Regions from separate parts of the Pseudoalteromonas sp. NS-SX12 genome, predicted to be linked through region 3. Evidence: predicted binding sites of a transcription regulator. Region 3 holds the regulator's gene; each other region holds the start of a gene.
The links. The regulator ArgR, encoded in region 3, controls arginine synthesis, uptake and breakdown. The targets are predictions, from matches to a motif close to ANTGAATANNTATTCANT.

Region 1 (5,305 bases), 980 kb from region 3:
GCCAACACAGCGTATCCGTCTTGACGGACATGTTGTTAAGGTTGAAGCGTCAAACGAACGTGTTTGTCGTATTTTAATGTACCACAAGCCTGAAGGTGAGCTGTGTACACGCAAAGATCCTGAAGGTCGTCGCACCGTATTTGACCGTTTACCACCGCTTGAAAATGATCGCTGGATTGCCATTGGCCGTTTAGATATCAACACATCAGGCTTACTACTGTTTACTAACGATGGTGAACTTGCCAACCGCTTAATGCACCCAAGTTATGAAGTGGAACGTGAATACGCAGTACGTGTATTCGGTGAAGTAACGGATCAAACGCTGAAAAATGTGACAAATGGCGTTGAGTTAGACGATGGCTTTGCTAAGTTCTTATCGGTAGTGCCGCAAGGCGGAAGCGGTTTAAACAACTGGTTTAACGTTACCTTAACCGAAGGCCGTAACCGAGAAGTACGTCGTTTATGGCAGTCACAGGAAGTGGAAGTATCACGCCTCATTCGTGTGCGCTATGGTGACTTATTACTAAATAAACGTTTACCGCAAGGTGGTTGGGAAGAGCTAAACCTAAAAGACGTAAACTATTTACGTCAAACGGTTGGAATGCGCCGTGAAACCGAAACAAAACTATCGGTAATGCCAGAGAAGCGTAAAGATCGCCGCGCTAAGATTAACAAAATCCGTAAAGCGGTTAAAAAGCATAATCAACGTGTGACGCCGGGCAATAAACGCCGTGCACCAAAAAAGTAACTCGGTGAGTAACCGAATTGTAGATATAAAAAAAGCGCCAATTGGCGCTTTTTTTAATTAAGAATGTTTTTCTTAATTAAGCATTTTCTTTTAAGTAATCAATAACCACTTGGTGGTGATCTTTGGTTTTAAATTTATTAAAGAAATGTTCAATTGTACCATCTTGGCCAACAAGGAAAGATAAACGGTGAATGCCGTCATACTCTTTACCCATAAACTTTTTTAAACCCCACACACCAAATGCATCGGCAATGGCGTGGTCTTCGTCAGATAACAGAGGGAAGTTAAGCTCTTTTTTGGTTTCGAAGTTTTTAAGGCGTTTTACCGGATCTGGGCTAATGCCAACCGCAACGGTATTAAGCGCTGCAAGTTCCGCTTTATGATCGCGCAGATTTTCAGCTTGCACTGTACAGCCCGGTGTGGATGCTTTTGGGTAAAAATAAACAAGTACTTTGTTTTCTTTTAATAATTCTGCAAGTTCTACTGTGTCACCGTTTTGATCGGCAAGTGAAAATAGCGGTGCTTTATCGCCAGCTTGAAGCGTATTCATATTATAATTTCCTATCGAATCCGTTTTAAAATGTGTTCTACGTTAGACTTTGAAAAAATGATCTCAAGTTGATGTTTAAATTCAGCTTCATCCACGTCACGCGAGAAATTAATGTCAATTTCCGAGCGCATTACCACATCACCATCTTGTTCAACACTATCAGATTTAAGTGCTGCAATATTTACTTGGTAGTCAGCCATCAATTGCGTCACTTTGCTTAGTGTGCCTGGCGTATCAGGGCCGTGGTAGGTTAGTTTATAACCTGCTTTATACTGTTTTTCTTGATGTTGGCTGGTGCGTTTCATCATGGTTAATAAACCAAGTTCAACGCTTTTTGTCGGAATATTATATTCAACACGACTAATGGCAGAAATATCGCCTTCAAGCAACATTATAAAGGTGAATTCATTGCCTAAAATGGCAATGCGGCTATCAATAATATTGCAATTAGTTTCACTTACTAGCTTGGTAAGCTCACTCACTATGCCGGGGCGATCTTCGCCGATGGCAGTAACAACAAGTTGATTTCCAGTGTTTAACGTCATTTTTAGTCTCAATGGGTTAATAACGTGGCCGCGAATTTTAGCAAATTTAAATGGGTTCAACCATGTAAATATATGATGTGGTGAAAATTATAGCGAATTGTTAAGAATAAATTAAAGATAGGGTGGTGGTTTCTTGTGTTTGGCCCTTAGTAAAAGTAACATAGGCGGCAATTTTGAGAATAATATTATGAACCAAACAGTGTGTGCTGCGTCAAATCAAGCAAATAATAAAGAGCACACCAAGGAGAAATTTGTGCAGTATTGGATCCGAAATTCATTGGTTGTCGCTATCTCAATGGCGATTACTGCTTGTTCTGTTTTCACCAATGATTCGCATCATAAACGCAATTACCGTGTTAATGATGAACTTAAAGTGCCAGGTAACCTGACAAAACCATACAAAGATCCTGCCTACGATCTTGACTCGGCACAATATACATCAGCTGAAGAAAGTGCATTATATCTGGTAAAAGCACCGGCTCAAGTGCTTACTTTTGCACAAGGTTCATGGATTAACGAAGGCGATAAAGAGTCGCGCATTTTCTTCGATAAAAACGAAGGTATTCAAGATTTAGAAAGTTTTATTTGGCAAGCGATTGACGATTTATTTGTTGAGCGCCAAGTAACCACAGAAAATAAAGCTGACAATTACGTAGTGACTAACTGGCATACAATTGAAGAGCCAATTGATGTTTGGTGGTGGGAAGAAGAGCGTGAGCTAAGCCGTCAAAAATTTAAGTTTATTGTTGAATCTGAAGAGCATAAACGCACCGCATCGGTAAAGGTTGAACTAGTTGATTTTGAATCGAAATACGACGAGTTAACAGCGGTACTGCAGCAGCGTTTAGAAGTGGCGGCGCTCAATGAGTTTATTGGTCAGTTCGACTTTAACTACCGACAGTTAATGGTTGAATTAAATAAAGCTCGCGGCATTGTATCGCTGCAAATGGGCTTTGATGACAAAGGTAACGCGGCGTTTGTAACTGAGCAAAAAGCACGTGATATTTTTGAGCGCTTCCCAAGCTTCTTAGAGCGCGTTGGTTTCAATATTGATGAAATCGAGCAATCTCGTAACTTAATTTTCGCCACGTACGAAACACCAGACGAAAGCGTTTGGGATTCAATTTGGGGTGATGACGTTCGTAAACTGCCACTTGAAGCAGGTCAGTATCAATTATTGGTTGCTGAAACGAAGACCGGTGGCACATCAATTACTTGGCTTGATGCTGAGGGTGAAACATTAGAGCCGGGCACGTTAAGCGATACACTACAAGTTATTTTAGCCATGCTAAAAGAGCGCGGTGTAACCGTTCAATAATTTATAAAATTAGATTAGCAAAAAAGAGCCCTCGGCTCTTTTTTGCTTTTAAACGATAGAAAAGTAGCGATTAAAATAGCAAATAAGTAAATGGTTATGCATTTTGTTGGCAAAGATATGCAAATCAATTTACCGCTATCACTTTAAAGGTAACAAGTATGAGTTTGGAAGCTAATCAATCGACTGCACCACGCAGTAATTTTGCGACCATTATGATTTTCCTTATTCCGTCATTAATAGGCGTGTTTTTATTTATGACACCGATTAACTATGGTGGCGAATTCACTATCCCTATAGCGATATTGGCTAAGGAATTAAAAGGCGCGTTAGCACACTCAATTACGCTTATTGTGACATCGGTGATTGTATCAATGGCAGTAATATCGGGCTTAGCTACGCTATTTAAACCAAAGTTTTTAAAAGCGGGTAGCTTTGTCCGTCACTTACTGATTGTTAGCCCGATTTGGCTTGTGGCACGTACGTTAGGCGCTATCTTTGTGCTAATGGCGTACTTAAAAGTCGGTACGTTTTCGATTGGTGATACCAAAATTGAGATTCACTCAGACGCAGTTGGTGGCTTGGTACTGCACGAGTTGATGCCAATTTTATTTTCGGTATTTATTTTAGCTGGTTTATTACTGCCTTTATTGCTTAATTTCGGTTTGCTTGAATTAGTCGGTACATTACTGACTAAAGTAATGCGTCCACTTTTTGGTGTACCGGGTCGCAGTGCCGTTAACTGTGTTGCCTCTTGGTTAGGTGACGGCAGTGTGGGTATTTTAATGACTGCGAAGCAGTATGAAGAAAAACATTATACACAGCGTGAAGCGGCGATTATTGGTACAACTTTCTCGGCGGTTTCAATTACCTTTTGTTTGGTGGTTATTGGTCAAGTAAAATTGGCGCATTTATTTGCACCGTTTTACCTAACTGTATGTATGGCGGGTATTGCCGCTGCACTGATTGTTCCGCGCTTGCCACCACTTAGATTCAAAAAAGACATATACATTGATGGTGAAGAAGTAAAAGGTAACCCAGAGGCATTACCTGAAGGGAAAACCTTGTTTAAACATTCACTTGATGTAGCACTTGATAAAGCACGTCATGCGCAAACAATTAAAGAAACCCTTATTGATGGTTTAAAAAACGCCGTTGATATGGTGTTTGCGGTACTGCCAGTAGTTATGGCAATCGGTACGATTGCACTTGTGATTGCTGAATATACGCCATTATTTCAATGGTTAGGCACACCGTTTATTCCACTGTTTGAACTGATGCAAATTCCGGAAGCTGAAAAGGCTGCGCAAACTGTGGTTGTGGGTTTTGCCGATATGTTTATTCCATCAATTTTGGCGGCGCAAAATATTAACAGTGAACTGACGCGTTTTGTGGTTGCGGCAATGAGTGTAACCCAGTTGATTTACATGTCTGAAGTGGGTGCACTGTTACTAGGTAGCAAAATTCCAGTAAATATCTTTGAGTTATTTATGATTTTTATTTTGCGTACATTAGTAACGCTACCGGTAATTGCCTTAATGGGACATTGGCTAGTAGGCTAATTTTCTTGATCTTTTTCGGCTCGCTGTTTTTCTTCTAATGAGCGGCGAGCTTTTTCTATCGGATCTTGATTAAAGTTTTTCATGTCCATTTTTGCGGAATGCTTTAGTAACGCGATATTGCTCCAAATCACGCCAAGCACAATTGCGATTATTAAGATTGTGGCCCATATGCTCATAGATTTGCCTAAAAGTTGTGAATTTCTTTAATTTTAACCCAGTAAATGGAACTTAATAAGTTCTTTTTCATCAATTAAATAGTTGTTACTATTAGCGCGTTTCGCGTAATTACATTTTATTCTGGAGCACTGCGTTGTCACTTGAGCGAGTATTAGTTTGGCCTGAGGCTTATCCACTTTTATTAAAAGGTTTGTTAGAGCAAAATGGTGCATTTATTTTGGATGCCCTTGAAGCTTGGCCGAAATGCGAAGAGACCAAAGACGCGCAAGGGATCAGCACCAGCGTGCTACCGCCACTGTATTATTTATTGTGGCTAAAGCCGGCAGAGCCATTTGAGCAATGTTTCTATCAGCATATATTTGAATACGATGATAATGCTCAGCAGTATATTGAATCAGCTATTGCGCA
Region 2 (5,305 bases), 130 kb from region 3:
AAGAGCCAGCATTTTATGCTGGCTTTTTTTGTTTTTATTGTATTGTCAGAGCCTTGTGGGCTGATATGATGTATACAATTTTAACAATCAGACAGAACGCTATGATCAAACAAACTTCTCTCGCGTTTGCTGTAGGCCTTGCACTAACAGGCTGTATGGATACGCAAACAACTACACAAAAAACATCAGCCGAACAAGCGGCAGCAGAGCAATCAGCTCAAGTCTCAGAAAATCAAAAACTAAATCAACTGGTAGAAACTTACTTCGATGAAGCGTTAGCATTTTCACCTGTGTCAGGTACTTATGTCGGTGAGTCTCAGTACAATAATCAGTGGAGCCCGGCAATTAATGCAGAGAATAGAGCAAAAGCCACTGCATTTACTAAAAAGTATCAGGCTAAACTTGCTGAAATTAACGCATCAAAATTAACAGGGCAAGACCTACTAAGTTATCAAATTTTCAAGCGTGATTTAGCACTATCACTTGAAGCAGAGCAATTCCCTAGTTACTTAATTCCCATTGATCAAATGGCGGGTCAGCATAATACCTTTGCCAGCCTTGGCTCGGGCAAAAGTGCGCAACCGTTTTCTACTAAAGCCCAGTTTGACGATTTTATTGGCCGTGCAAATGGTTTTGTGACTTGGCTTGAAAGTGTTGAAGCAAATATGCGCGAAGGCATTAAGCAAAATGTGACTTTGCCGCAAGTACTAGCCAAAAAACTACTGCCACAATTCCAAGCGCACGTTGTAACGGATCATACGCAAAGTGTTTTTTGGATGCCTGTGGCTGAAATGCCAGACAGTATTTCTGCAAAAGATAAAGCGCAAATCGAAGAAGACTATCAAGCGCTTATTCTGAACACGCTGGTACCAGCATACGCAAAAATGGCTAAATTCTTAGAGCAAGAATACATTCCAGCTGCAAACGAGAAAGTAGGCTATGCAAATTTACCAAATGGTAAAGCTTGGTACGAGTTCTTAATTAAGCAACACACCACGCTTGATTTAAATGCCGACGAAATTCACGAAATAGGTTTGAGTGAAGTAGAGCGCATTTTAAATGAAATGAAAGGCGTAAAAGAAGCCGTTGGTTTTGAAGGTGATTTAGCCGCATTTTTTGTTCATTTACGTGATAGCGATGAATTCTACTATGATAAGCCTGAAGACCTTGTAAAAGCGTATGAAGATGTAAAAGTTAAGATTGATGCTCAGTTGCCAAAACTCTTCGATATCGCGCCTAAGGCAGATTACGTAGTTAAACCAGTAGAAGCATTTAGAGCGGCGTCTGCTGCGGGTGCTTCTTACCAAGCCCCAGCACCAGATGGTTCAAGACCGGGTGTGTTTTACATCAATACACATAACCTAAAAGCGCAGCCTAAGTTTTTACTTGAAACGCTCTCTATTCACGAGGCAGCGCCTGGTCACCATTTCCAAATTGCACTACAACAAGAAGTGGAAGGTTTACCACGCTTTAGAAAGTTTGGTGGCTACACCGTGTTTGCTGAAGGCTGGGCACTGTATGCTGAAAGCTTAGGTAAAGAACTTGGTTTATTTACTGACCCTTACATGTGGTACGGACGTTTAGTTGATGAGCAATTACGTGCGATGCGTTTGGTATTAGATACCGGTTTCCATGCCAAAGGTTGGACACGTGAGCAGGGTATTGAATACATGAAAGCAAATTCATCTATGGCTGAAAGTGACATTATTTCAGAAGTTGAGCGTTATATCGGTTGGCCTGGTCAAGCGCTATCATATAAGTTGGGTGAATTTAAAATCCGCGAGCTTCGTGAAAAAGCAAAAGCCGCGCTTGGTGACAAATTTGATATTAAAGCGTTCCATACACAAATTCTAATTGATGGTGCACTGCCAATGCCGATTCTAGAAGCTAAACTAGATAGCTGGATTGAAAGTGTAAAATAGGCAAATTTAAGTAGCAGTTTCGGCTGCTACTTAAGACAAAAACTTGTATATTATAGCCGCCTTAGCTACAAAAATAAGCAAACTGCATATTCTGTGAACGAACAGAAAAAATATGACTAAAATTGTTTGACTTATTTTCAATAGGCTTTAATATACGCACCCACAAGACGGAGAGGTGGCCGAGTGGCCGAAGGCGCTCCCCTGCTAAGGGAGTATAGGGTTTGTAGCCCTATCGAGGGTTCGAATCCCTCCTTCTCCGCCATGTCTTGTACGGACGCGTAGCTCAGCTGGATAGAGTACCTGGCTACGAACCAGGCGGTCGGAGGTTCGAATCCTCCCGCGTCCGCCACTTTACTAAAGTGGTTAAATAAATAGTCATCGACTAAGATGTAAAGTTAGAAATATACGGACGCGTAGCTCAGCTGGATAGAGTACCTGGCTACGAACCAGGCGGTCGGAGGTTCGAATCCTCCCGCGTCCGCCACTTTACTAAAGTGGTTAAATAAATAGTCATCGGCTAAGATGTAAAATTAGAAATATCGCGGACGCGTAGCTCAGCTGGATAGAGTACCTGGCTACGAACCAGGCGGTCGGAGGTTCGAATCCTCCCGCGTCCGCCACTTCTTTTGAAGTGACATCAACCGACAAACGTCGGTTTTTTTGTCTCTATGATTTAATGGAAACAAACATCAGAGTGAGATGTAAACACTAAGCATACAACAAACTCGATGCACAACTGGATAGGTTATTTAGGTTGGCTACGAACAAGGTTCGTAAACATCAGAGTGAGATGTAAAAACTAAAGCATACTGCGGACGCGTAGCTCAGCTGGATAGAGTACCTGGCTACGAACCAGGCGGTCGGAGGTTCGAATCCTCCCGCGTCCGCCACTTCTTATGAAGTGATATCAACCGACGAAAGTCGGTTTTTTTGTGCCTAAATTTCATTACTTATTTATACCTAGATCGAGTTGGCTACGAACACGGTTTGTAAACATCAGTGTTAGATGTAAAAACTAAAGCATACTGTGTACGTGTAGCTCAGCTGGATAGAATACCTAGCTACGAACCAGCCGGTCGGAGGTTCACTCTTTTAGGTAAACAAGTCCCGCGTCCGCAACTTCTTCTGAAGTGACATCAACCATTGAGCGTCGGTTTTTTGTGCCTAAATTTCATTACCTATTTATACCTAGTTCGAGTTGGCAACGAACAAGGTTCGTAAGCATCAAAGTTAGTTTTAAACACTAAGACATATTGCGAACGCGTAGCCCTGCTGGATAGAGTACCTAGCTACGAACCAGGCGGTCGGAGGTTCATTCTTTTAGGTAAATAAGTCCCGCGTCGACCATTTGCTTTAGGAAGCAATTACCAAATTGAAGCAGTTGCCGATATGTGAAATTTAGTTATTCTCTTTCTCAAATCTCAAATCTCAAATCTCAAATCTCAAATCTCAAATCTCAAATCTCAAATCTCAGTCTAGCTACAAACGTATCTGGCTAAATTGCCTATTTTCAAACGCTTTTCATTGTTACTTTACGTTAACGTAAAGTGTACTTTGAATTTGAATAACCATTCTTATCGAACAGTATAAGTTAGAACATAAAAATTGGTCTTACCAATTTCATGTGTTATTTCTAGAATAACTCATTCCGAATAGATTGATTTGATTATAACGCTAGGTGTTTAATTTCTATTGCCTAGCTTGTTAAGCATGACTAATCATGGGGCAAAATAAGTCATGAAATAAGCTCATGTTTGTCATCTTTTTAGCCTATTGTTAATGGAGTGTTTAATAATGTATAGTGTTGTGAATTGGTTTTACCAATTGACAACTAAGTTTAAGTGATCAATATTGATTACCAATTTTGAATAGTTATTAAAAATATTTAACTAAAAATTCTTGATTGAGGTGGGGAATGGACGTATCAGGATTGCTGTTAGAGGCGGCTGTTTTAATGTTAACAGGTATGGTGGTGGTATTTGTCTTTTTGACGATACTGATCTTTACCATCAAAGCAATGTCTAAAGTACTTGCGAATTTTCAAACGCCTGAGGTAACGCCAAATCCAGTTAAATTATCTGGGAATCAAGTACCAACAAGCCACGTAGCTGCGATTGCCGCGGCAGTTAAGCAATACCGCGAAAAGCAATAATAAGAAGGGGCCAAATCATGTCACAACTAAAATTAACCGAATTAGTACTGCGCGATGCACACCAGTCATTACTCGCGACCCGTTTACGCTTAGAAGATATGTTACCAATTGCTGAAAAGCTGGATAAAGTAGGTTATTGGTCAATGGAATCGTGGGGCGGGGCGACGTTTGACGCCTGTATTCGTTATTTAGGTGAAGATCCTTGGCACCGCATTCGTGCGTTAAAAGCGGCAATGCCGAATACCAAACAGCAAATGTTGCTTCGTGGTCAAAACTTATTAGGTTACCGTCATTATGCTGACGATGTGGTAGAGCGTTTTGTTGAACGAGCACATAAAAACGGTGTCGACGTTTTTCGTATTTTTGATGCAATGAATGATGTGCGTAATTTAGAAACCGCTATTAAATCAGCGGTAAAAGTAGGTGCACACGCACAAGGTACAATCTCATACACAGTTAGCCCTGTGCACAACCTGCAAATGTGGCTTGATCAAGCAAAACAATTGGAAGATTTAGGTGTTCATTCTATTTGTATTAAAGATATGGCGGGTCTGCTTAATCCATACGATGCAGAAAAACTAATTACCGGCTTAAAAGAGACTGTTGCTGTACCAATCGCAATGCAATGCCACGCAACTACCGGACTAAGCACCGCAACGTATCAAAAGGCGATTGATGCTGGTATTGATATGCTAGATACCGCAATCTCAAGCATGAGTATGACCTATGGCCACAGCGCTACTGAAACAATTGTATCTATCGTAGAGAATACTAACCGTGCAACCGGCCTTGATATGAACTTACTGGAAGAAATTGCTGCGTACTTTAGAGACGTACGCAAGAAATACGCTAAGTTTGAAGGCAGCCTGAAAGGTGTTGATGGCCGTATTTTGTTAGCGCAAGTGCCAGGTGGTATGTTAACAAATATGGAAAATCAGCTTAAAGAACAAGGCGCTGACGATAAGTTAGACGATGTATTGTTGGAAATTCCTAAAGTGCGTGAAGATCTTGGCTTTTTACCGCTTGTTACACCTACATCGCAAATTGTTGGTACCCAAGCAGTGTTAAATGTTTTAACCGGTGAACGTTACAAGTCGATCACCAAAGAGACCGCTGGTGTGCTTAAAGGCGAGTACGGTTCTACCCCTGCGCCCGTAAATAAAGAATTGCAAGAGCGTGTACTTGATGGCGCAGAGCCAATCACGTGTCGCCCTGCAGATCAAATTGAACC
Region 3 (5,305 bases):
GCCCTGGTATTTACTATGCCAACCTGTACGATATGGAAGCGATGCCAACTTACCAAATGGAAGCGCTTGCTTACCATGAAGGTATTCCAGGCCACCACATGCAAATTGCTATCGCGCAAGAGCTTGAAGGCGTTCCTAAGTTCCGTAAATTTGGCGGTTACACAGCATACGTTGAAGGCTGGGGTTTATACTCTGAAATGGTGCCTAAAGAAATGGGTTTATACGAAGACCCTTACTCAGACTTTGGTCGCTTAGCGATGGAGTTATGGCGTGCATGTCGCTTAGTAGTAGATACAGGTATTCACGCGATGAAGTGGACGCGTCAACAAGGTATCGACTACTACGTAAATAACACGCCGAATGCAACCTCAGACGGCGTTAAGATGGTAGAGCGTCACATTGTAATGCCATCACAAGCAACGGCGTACAAAATCGGTATGATCAAGATTGTAGAATTACGTGAAAGCGCGAAAAAGCAACTTGGTGAAAAGTTCGATATTCGTGAATTCCACGATGTAGTGCTTAAGAGCGGCCCGGTGCCACTTAATACTCTTGAAGGCTTTGTAAACGATTGGGTTGCAAGCAAACAAGGTTAATAAGCATTAAAAAATAAAAGGCGTATAAAGCGCCTTTTATTTTTTATCAATTAAGATACAAAAAAGGCCGCAATTGCGGCCTTTTTTACTGTAACAACTTATCGCGGCATTAACCGTTGATGAAGTCGATACCTTCTTGAATGTCTTTGTTAAGCGTTTCAAGCATGTCGTTCTTTGCTTTCTCTTCGAATGCGCTAAGCTCACCGTAAGAAAGGATTTCTTCAACACCGTTTTTGCCTAAACGTACTGGGTGTGCGAAGTATGCAGCGTCACCACCGTCGATTGCAACGTATGCGTAGTCGATAACACCTTCTTCACCTTGTAAGCCTTTAACTAAAGACTGAGTGAAACGTGCAGCTGCTGCGCCCATTGAAAGTGTCGCTGAACCGCCACCCGCTTTTGCGTTAACAACTTCAGTACCCGCGTTTTGAATACGTGGAGTAAGTGCTTCAACTTCTTCTGCTGTGAACTCAACACCTTCAACTTGTGAAAGAAGTGGAAGAATAGTTGTACCTGAGTGACCACCGATTACTGGTACTTTAACAGAAGCAACGTCTACGCCCTTAAGTTCAGCGATGAACGCTTCTGAACGGATAACGTCTAGTGTTGTTACACCGAATACACGGTTAGCTTCGTAAGTACCTGCCTTTTTGAATACTTCAGCAACGATTGGTACAGTGCCGTTTACAGGGTTAGTAATAACACCTACAAGCGCCTTAGGACAGTTTTTAACAATGCCTTCAGCAAGTGTTTTAACAATGCTTGCATTAACATTGAATAAGTCTGCACGGTCCATACCCGGCTTACGCGGCATACCTGCTGGAATAATTACGATATCTGCGCCAGCAAGTGCTGCATCTAAATCGTCTTTACCAAAACCTTCAACTTTAACTGCAGTTGGGATATGTGATAGGTCAACAGCAACACCTGGAACAACTGGCGCTACATCGTATAACGATAGCTCAGAACCAGCTGGTAATTGTGTTTTAAGTAATAAAGAAAGGGCCTGGCCGATACCACCAGCTGCGCCTAAAACTGCAACTTTCATGTGAATTCTCCGTGATTAGAGGTAGGTATTTAAAAAAGTGCCATAAAGATAATGAAAAGTGCGCATAAAAACAAATAAAACAGGTATTTTTTATATAAATCTCGACCATAGTTGTAAACTTTATCCGACTAGATTAGTTGACAACGCTATCAATTAAAAAATCGCGTTTTCATTGAGATTAATTCAACTCTAATTGACTTAAGATGACGATTTTATTAATGCATTTAACCCTAACTTGTGTAAAATTTAAGGTAACGTCCATCAATTGGTTAAACAGCCCGTTCACATGCAAATACAAGATAAACAAGAAGCGCTGGTTAAAGCGTTCAAAGCCCTTTTAAAAGAAGAAAACTTTGGCTCACAAGGCGAGATTGTTGATGCCTTAAAAGACATGGGTTTTGACAATATTAGTCAGAGCAAAGTGTCTCGCATGTTAAGTAAATTTGGTGCTGTACGTACACGTAATGCAAAACAAGAGATGGTGTATTGTTTACCTGCAGAAATGGGCGTACCGACAGCGAAGAGCCCGCTGCGCCAACTGGTAATTGATATTATGCATAACGAAATGATGATCATCATTCGTACCAGCCCAGGTGCTGCACAACTAATTGCACGTTTGCTTGATTCACTTGGCAAAGCAGACGGAGTGTTAGGCACTATTGCCGGTGATGACACGATTTTCATTGCGCCAGCAAAAATTTCAGAAATTGATGTCACGCTTGAACGCGTAAAAAACTTATTTGAAAACGTGTAACTCTATTTTTGAGAGTTCATCCTCATTGATGAACTCTCTGCTACCTAGCTAATTCCCTTAGCATATTCACTGATGGTGCAAAAAATGCCGCACCAAAATCACTTTTCGCAAACTCCAGCCACATATCAGGGCCATTATCATCAATGTAGCCTAAACGGTGTTTGAGAAGCGTTTGAAAGGCATAGCCGTTATTTGCACAGCTAATAAATAAAAAGCCCTGCTGGTTAATATCAGCAAATGGCATGCCTTGATTTAAAAATAATGCATTGCCATGGTCATCGTAAAGCTCTGTACGAGCACTATGACTATTTTCCGGAGCGCAGCTAACCGCTTGGTTAGAATTAGCCATTCGGCCCATTACAATTTCTTGTTCAGCTTTTGAGATTTCTTGCCATGCCTTTAAATCATAACGATAACGCTGCACATGAATATAACTGCCTGCAGAAAATGCAACGTCTTCCTCTCCCACTAAAGCAACAAGCTGCTTTTTGCGACCATGGGGATTGGCAACACCATAAATAAAGCCATTTAGGTCACGACCATCTAAATAATGAAAACACTTAACTTGGTCAATCAGCTCAATATCACCACTCAGTAATTCAATCACTTCCATCACAAACAAATGAACAACATCAAGGCGATCTGCCCTAATTTGTATCATTAAATCTATTGGACGTGATGGCGTAGCATGCTCAATATGTTCAAATTGCGGAAAGCCTGCCAACGTTTTTGGCATTTTACTGGGGTAAATATGTGGCCAGAATTGCGAACCTATCGCCACAACACAAGACACAAGCGCTTCTGAAAATTCGTGATCAAACCGCTCTTGCATATCAATAATACTTGCCAATTTTTTCGACAAGCTGAGTTCTTGGCCATCTAATACATTTAAAAATAAATGCACACCATGTAAATTGGCTTCAGCACAAACTCCTGATTGCGCTTGTGGCATAGCGGATTTCCTACTTAATTGTTATTAGTATAAGCGAAATAATTAACCAAATGCGGACGAACATCAATAGCTAATCGCTGACCATAAGCATAGCGCTGATGTTGCGTGCATGGAATTTCAAGTTCTTGTTGCCCTAGTTTTACACGACATAAATAGCGGTTACCAACAAAACGGCTCGCAACAAACTCGCCTACTCCTTGTTCGTTTTCGCTTAAAGTTAAATATTGAGGCTTTAAGTATATACAGCCTTTTCCTGACACTTCATCTTGGTCATTGGTAACAGGTTCAAGTGAAGTAATCGTACCAAACTCAGTTTTAAATTCAGTGCTCGATGTCGCTTCTGCATCGATAAAAATACCAGCACTTAAAAATGCCGCAACACCTTTTGTCGCAGGTTTGCGATAAAGTGCTTCTGCTGTGCCTAATTGTGCAATTTTGCCCTCTTCCATGATCGCCAATTTATCAGCAAAAGCAAAAGCTTCCTCTTTGGAGTGGGTTACAAAAATAGCGGAAACTTGCTGATCTTTAATAATACGGCGAATATCATCAATTAATTGAAAGCGTACTTGGTGATCGATATTGGAAAATGGTTCATCAAGCAATAATAAACTCGGTTTATATGCCAGTGCGCGAGCAATGGCCACGCGCTGTTGCTGACCACCTGATAATTGGTGAGGATATCGCTCGGCGAATGCCTCTAGCTTAATCAGTGACAGCATTTCTTTAACACGCTCGTTGCGTACACTCGAGGATTCTTTGTGTAAGCCAAACGCAATGTTTTGCTCAACGGTTAAATGAGGAAACAACGCATAGTCTTGAAACATCATACCGATATTGCGCTCTTGTGGCGGCACATAAAGCGAATCACCATTAACCGCAACTTGCGCAATAGAAATATCGCCTTTGCTAGGTTTCAACAAGCCAGCAATTGCTTTTAATGTAGTGGTTTTGCCACAGCCACTTGCACCGAGTAAACACACAATTTCATTGTCTTTTACCTGCAATGACAAATCTTTTAAGATCGGTTTGCCATTGTAGCTATATTCTAAATTGTTAATCGACAAATTACTCATGAGATGCTTTAGCTTCCATAGTGTTATTAACTAAATATAAAGGGATTAAACCGACAAGTACGATAAATAACGCCGACACTGAGGCAAGCTCAAGTTGCTCATCACTGACGTATTGGAAAACATAGGTTGCCAGCGTTTCAAAGTCAAAAGGGCGTAATAGCAGTGCCGCAGGTAACTCTTTCATACATTCAATAAATACAATTAAACCAGCAGTAAGCATACCGCGCTTAAGCAGTGGCATATGGACTCGGCGCAAGGTATTGCCAGCACTTACTCCCATTGAATGACTTGCCATATCGAGCGATGGTGAAATACGCGCATAGCTAGATTCAATGGCACCTTGTGAAATCGCATAAAAGCGCACAACGTAAGCAAACATTAAGGCAAAAATAGAACCACTAAACAACAATCCTGGTTCGGCAAACCACTGTGTTGATTCGGCAAAAATATTGAGCTGTTGGTCAAGTGCGGTGAGCGGCAGTAGCACTGCTATTGCTAATACGGTGCCAGGTAATGCATAACCAGTACTGGCAACTTTGCCTGGCACACCTGCCCAGCGCGATAAGCTTGAACGTTGATAGAAATTCACCAGCACACTTAAAGCAACGCAAACGAAACTAACGATTAGCGCTATTTTCAAGCTCTGCCAAGCATATAAAAACGCATCGCTATTGAACGCTTCACTAAAATAGCTCACTGCGTAGCTCATCAAAATAAGAATTGGCAGCACAAACCCTGCAAAAAGTATTAATGCACAATATGCTGTTGCTAACCACGCTGATTTTCCCGATAGGTAATAAAGTGGTCCGTTATTCTCACTTGCACCACGTTCAAATACCGCTTGGTTGCGTCGGCTAAATTTCTCTACGCCTATCACGACAA
Region 4 (5,305 bases), 1.5 Mb from region 3:
GCTGACAAAGTTGTTCTTTTGCGATTTTTTACCGGTGTTAACAGTAATTTTCTTGTTTGATTAAAGGCAAACTTTGGAGCAATTTTAAGCGCGGTAGTCGATGCCGCTTTAATCAAATAGTAGGCAAGCGGCTTTCTTTTTGCCGATGATGAAAAATAGATTTTACTGCTCATACAGATTCCTCTGCGCGGTGGCGCTCAATTAATTGGTTTAGGGCTGTTTTAAAACGGCTATGCTCAGCGTCTTCAACACCTAGCCACGACATGCTTTGGCTGCCCAAATAAAGTGCGTAGAGTTCAAACACAAATTGCTCTGCGCTTACGTCTTGTTTGAATTGCCCGGCACTTATTACTTGCTTAACCTTGTGAGTTAGATAGCCAAGCCAATTTGCAAGATCTTGCTTAACTTGGTCGTGTATAGCGCCTGGTTGGTCATCAAATTCCACTGCCGCGGAGATAAAAATGCAGGTCTTTGCTTGGTTTTCATACCAATCTAGCCAGTTCTCACACAAGCTAAGTAATTGCCCAAGAGGATCAAGCTCGCGGTTGATTGGCTGAATAACCGTGCTTTGAAAAAGTTCATTGGCGAATGTTAGTACATTCAATTGCAGCGTTTCTTTTGATTTAAAATGCGAAAACAAGCCCGATTTGGACATACCCGTAGCAACTGCAAGGCCGCCAATAGTGAGGTTGTCTAAGCTTGACTGGGTAGCAATTTTTAACGCCGTTGCGAGGATCTGCTGTTTTGTTTCTTGACCTTTACTCATAAAAGTACGCTCGTGCTATTATTGATGTGATAATAGCACGAGCGTGCTAAAAGTAAATGTTTCAATTAGCTGTTCACGAACACCGCATTTAACTCAATGTTGCCTATACTGTGTGTAATGTAATGTGAGAGTTCACTATGCTAACCCCCGATTTACCAGCCAATGAAAATACAAGAATTAAAACCCTGCAAAACTTAAATGTGCTCGATACCCCTCCAGAGCAAAGGCTTGATAGAGTTACGCAAATTGCCGCTAAAATGTTTAACGTGCCTATTGCATTGGTATCATTAGTTGATAAAGAGCGACAGTGGTTTAAGTCTTGTGTTGGTTTAACGGCAAGTGAAACAGCGCGTGATATTTCCTTTTGCGGTCATGCGATTTTAAGTGAGCAAGCATTGGTTGTAACAGATACTTTAGCGGATGAGCGTTTTGCAGATAACCCGCTCGTACAGGGCGAGCCAAATATTCGTTTTTATGCGGGGATCCCTCTTGAACATGAAAATGGATGTCGTCTGGGTACCTTGTGCATTATTGATAGCAAACCGCGTAGTTTTAATACCGACGATATTACCTTGTTAAAAGAGCTTGCGGTGCTTGTTGAACTTGAATTAGTAAATAAATTACCAAATACCACAGATCCTGTAACAGGGTTATCAAACAAAGCCGGTTTTAAGTTATTAGCGCCGATTAGTTTAAAGGTGTGCCAAAAGTTAAATCTTAAAGTTTCGGTAGTGTATTTGTTTATGAAAGGGCTGCTTAGTTATCGTCATGATCGCCAGAAGTATATAACTATTTTAAATACGACAGCTGAACTTTATAAAACCACATTTCGAGCGACTGATATAATTGCGCATTACGATGAAAATGGGTTTGTTGCGCTAGTAAGTAATGCGGACAAACATAATACGCAAGAGCTACTTGATAGTTTGATTACGCAAATGAACGACGTTGATTTTGACGTGCACCATGATAGCCCTATTGAGTTGGTAACGGGTGTCATCGACAGCTCACCATTTTGTGATATTGATGAGCTGATCTTTAACGCCTTTATTAAGCTGCATGAGCAAGGCGAGGGGCTTTAGAAACAGGATGCGACAATAAGCTGCTTAATCATCTCTTGGCTTGGTTTTATTTTTTCCATCGCTAAAAATTCATCGGGTTGGTGGGCTTGTTGTATTGAGCCTGGGCCCATTACGATTGTTTCACAACCGAGTTGTTGTAAAAAAGGCGCTTCGGTGCAATAGTTTACTGCTTGTGCTTTTTCACCAGACAGTTTTTCAGCAAGTTTTACTAAACTGCTATCGGTGCTGCCTGAAAACGCGGGAATAGGTTCGTGCAAATCATGTACCGCCACCGCGTTTGGATATTGGTCATTTATCGGTGCTACCGCCTGCAACAGCATTGCTTGAAGTTCTGGAATACTAATGCCGGGAATTGGGCGCATATCAATATGTAGCTCACAACATCCACAAATGCGGTTGGCATTGTCACCACCATGAATGTGTCCAAGGTTTAAAGTTGGGTAGGGTATTTTAAAATCTGATAATGAATATTTATTCTTTATATCTTCTTTTAGTTTTAATAGCTGACTAATCACAAGCTGCATGACTTCTATCGCGTTTAAACCCGCATCAGGATCAGAGCTATGACCTGCTTTACCTGTTACACGAATTGCCGTCGACATATGTCCTTTATGAGTATAAACAGGCACCATGTCGGTAGGTTCACCTATAATACAACGAGCTGGCTTTAACTTATTCTGTTTGGCGATTTCAATTGCGCCAGCCATTGTGGTTTCTTCATCTGCGGTCGCTAAAATTGTAATAGGCTGTTTTAGATTAGCGAGTCCAGTATCGTTATCTATTTCTTGTAATGCATTTAAAACAAAAGCAAAAAAGCCTTTCATATCGATACTGCCTAAGCCATAAAACTTATTGTCTTGTTCGCTTAATTTGAACGGGTCGAACTGCCAACGACTATCGTCAAATGGCACTGTGTCTGTATGTCCTGCCAGCATTAAACCGCCTTCACCTGTACCTAGCTTTGCCGCTAAATTGTATTTTCCTGGATTATTATCAAGTTCGGTAATTTCGACTGCAAAGCCTAGAGATTCACACCAAGTTGCCAATAAATTGATGACTTCGCGGTTACTCATGTCGAGTGATGGCACTGTTGCGCTAATCGACGGTGCGGCAATAAGTGCACCGTACATATCAAGAAATTGTAATTGCGACATGAATACCTCAAAATACCTTATAAATAATTATTCAAAAAAGTTGAATATAAATTTACATTGGTTTATTCTGCATTTCAATTCATTATTTTGAAATAATTAGTACCGAGACTAACAGCATGCAGAACTCAATTTTACGACGATAACACTTTTTGAAAACTTGTCTTTATACCCTTAATAGTTTTTTGGAAAAAATATGAATATCGTTATCGTTGGTGCAAGCGGTTACTCAGGTGCTGAGCTTGCCAAATTAATCTCTCTACATAACTCGCTAAAGTTAGTGGGTATGTATGTGTCTGAAAATAGCCTAGATAAAGGTAAATCGCTTGCTAGTCTTTACCCCGAACTAAATGGCATTGTTGCAGGTGAATTAGCGCCGTTAAATAGTGAGGCGTTTTCAGTAATCGAACAACATGCTGATGCCATTTGCCTATGCACTGAACATTCAGTCAGTGTCGAACTTGCACCTCAGTTTTTAGCAATGGGCAAAAAAGTATTTGATTTATCTGGAGGCTTTCGCCTCTCATCAAATGATGACTATGAAACCTATTATGGCTTTAAACACACTAGCCCTGAGCTATTAGAACAAGCTGTTTATGGTCTTGTTGAATGGCAAAAAGATCAAATCAAAAATGCACAGTTAGTAGCAGTACCTGGTTGTTACCCAACCGCTGCGCTAAATGCCCTCAAACCATTAAAACAAGCTGGCTTACTTACTGATGATACTGTGATTATCAATGCGGTTTCTGGTGTTACTGGCGCTGGGCGTAAAGCCAATGTGGCAACGCATTTTTGCGAAGTGAGCCTAAAACCTTACGGTTTATTTAATCATAGACATGGCCCTGAAATTGAAAAATACCTTGACCACAAGGTGTTGTTCACACCGCATTTAGGTAATTTTAAGCGCGGTATTCTTGAAACGATCTATGTCACAGTAAAACCAGGCACGACTGCAAAGCAAATAGCTGAGTCATATCAAGTGCTTGCAGATGAACCTTTAATTCGCTTACTTGGCGATGTTATTCCATCAATTAAAGGTGTTGAGAACACGCCGTTTGTTGATATTGGTTGGCAGTTACAGGGTGAACAACTTATTGTTATTTCTGCGATTGATAATTTACTTAAAGGCGCGTCAGGCCAAGCACTACAATGTATTAATTTAACTTTAGGACTGCCTGCTCATAGTGGCTTTCAAGGAGTGAATCATGGCTAATTGGGTAATTAAGCTAGGTGGCGCGGTATTAAATAATATTGACGCTGCAAAAGCGTTAATTGATGTGCTTCATCAAAAGCCAGAAGACAAATTTATTCTAGTTCATGGCGGTGGCTCATTAGTAGATAGCTGGTTAAGCGATGCGGGCTTTGTTACGTCAAAGCACCTTGGCCTGCGTATTAGTCCGCGTGAACAAATGCCTTACATTGTTGGTGCGCTTGCGGGCTGCGCAAATAAGCAATTAATGGGCGCGGCAATTAGTAATGGTTTTAAACCTGTTGGTTTAAGCCTTTATGAAGCAGGTCTTGTTAGTGAACAAAAGCTAAAAGCGCTTGGCCAAGTCGGTACCTGCATTGAAAACGATGCCAGTATTCTTAAATCGCTGCTAAATGCGGGATGTTTTCCGATCGTGAGCTCAATTGGTTTTGACTTAGAAGGCAATTGGTACAACGTAAACGCCGATGAAGCAGCAGCTAGTATCGCTCAATTGCTTGATGCGGAACTTATTTTTATGACAGATGTAGAAGCAGTATTAGATCACAAGCTTAATCCATTACATCAGTTATCAAGTGCTGATATCAGCACATTAATCGAAGAGGGAGTCATTAAAGGCGGCATGCAGGTAAAAGTAAATACCAGCTTGCAAGCTGCTCAACATTTACGACGTGGCGTGTATATCTCGAGCTGGCAAAAGCCAGATAACTTAATCGCATTGCTCAATGGTGAGCATGTGGGAACCAAGATTACGCCATAGGAAAAACAATGACTCAACAATTTATTACGGGCTTAGAGCTCAACAAAGAAGCCAACTTAAAATTACTTAGCTTAGCATTACAAATTAAAAATAATCCAATGGATTTTGCCGATGCTCTTAAAGGGAAATCGGTTGTTACGTTATTTGAAAAACCAAGTTTACGTACTCGCCTGTCGTTTGATATCGGCATTAACAAACTCGGTGGTCATGCGGTTTATCTTGACCAGCAAAACGGTGCTATGGGGCAACGTGAATCGGTAAAAGATTTTGCCTTGAATATTTCGACGTGGGCGGATGGCATTGTGGCGCGTGTAATGGCGCATAGTACATTAACTACGC

Region 1: AC2IOM_RS12580 (YjiH family protein) is a predicted target of ArgR. The motif match lies at 3,247-3,264, and genes of this name have one in related genera.
Region 2: AC2IOM_RS08690 (OadG family protein) is a predicted target of ArgR. The motif match lies at 3,786-3,803, and genes of this name have one in related genera.
Region 4: argC (N-acetyl-gamma-glutamyl-phosphate reductase) is a predicted target of ArgR. The motif match lies at 3,021-3,038, and genes of this name have one in related genera.

What each region holds. Positions count from the first base shown of each region.
Region 1 is NZ_CM170634.1:2,719,878-2,725,182, reverse strand. It holds gene rluB (23S rRNA pseudouridine(2605) synthase RluB) at 1-748, shown strand, start outside; gene bcp (thioredoxin-dependent thiol peroxidase) at 825-1,298, opposite strand; gene AC2IOM_RS12590 (glycine cleavage system transcriptional repressor) at 1,310-1,843, opposite strand; gene bamC (outer membrane protein assembly factor BamC) at 2,031-3,161, shown strand; gene AC2IOM_RS12580 (YjiH family protein) at 3,320-4,720, shown strand; gene AC2IOM_RS12575 (DUF2897 family protein) at 4,717-4,896, opposite strand; gene AC2IOM_RS12570 (ankyrin repeat domain-containing protein) at 5,031-5,305, shown strand, end outside.
Region 2 is NZ_CM170634.1:1,864,174-1,869,478, forward strand. It holds gene AC2IOM_RS08660 (DUF885 domain-containing protein) at 102-1,922, shown strand; tRNA gene AC2IOM_RS08665 (tRNA-Ser) at 2,092-2,184, shown strand; tRNA gene AC2IOM_RS08670 (tRNA-Arg) at 2,195-2,271, shown strand; tRNA gene AC2IOM_RS08675 (tRNA-Arg) at 2,330-2,406, shown strand; tRNA gene AC2IOM_RS08680 (tRNA-Arg) at 2,466-2,542, shown strand; tRNA gene AC2IOM_RS08685 (tRNA-Arg) at 2,736-2,812, shown strand; gene AC2IOM_RS08690 (OadG family protein) at 3,838-4,074, shown strand; gene oadA (sodium-extruding oxaloacetate decarboxylase subunit alpha) at 4,092-5,305, shown strand, end outside.
Region 3 is NZ_CM170634.1:1,735,457-1,740,761, reverse strand. It holds gene AC2IOM_RS08115 (DUF885 domain-containing protein) at 1-596, shown strand, start outside; gene mdh (malate dehydrogenase) at 706-1,644, opposite strand; gene argR (transcriptional regulator ArgR) at 1,931-2,398, shown strand; gene AC2IOM_RS08100 (Dyp-type peroxidase) at 2,439-3,350, opposite strand; gene AC2IOM_RS08095 (ABC transporter ATP-binding protein) at 3,365-4,423, opposite strand; gene AC2IOM_RS08090 (ABC transporter permease) at 4,416-5,305, opposite strand, start outside.
Region 4 is NZ_CM170634.1:231,275-236,579, reverse strand. It holds gene AC2IOM_RS01165 (alpha/beta fold hydrolase) at 1-173, opposite strand, end outside; gene AC2IOM_RS01160 (TetR/AcrR family transcriptional regulator) at 170-766, opposite strand; gene AC2IOM_RS01155 (GAF domain-containing protein) at 904-1,848, shown strand; gene argE (acetylornithine deacetylase) at 1,845-3,002, opposite strand; gene argC (N-acetyl-gamma-glutamyl-phosphate reductase) at 3,196-4,212, shown strand; gene argB (acetylglutamate kinase) at 4,205-4,966, shown strand; gene AC2IOM_RS01135 (ornithine carbamoyltransferase) at 4,975-5,305, shown strand, end outside.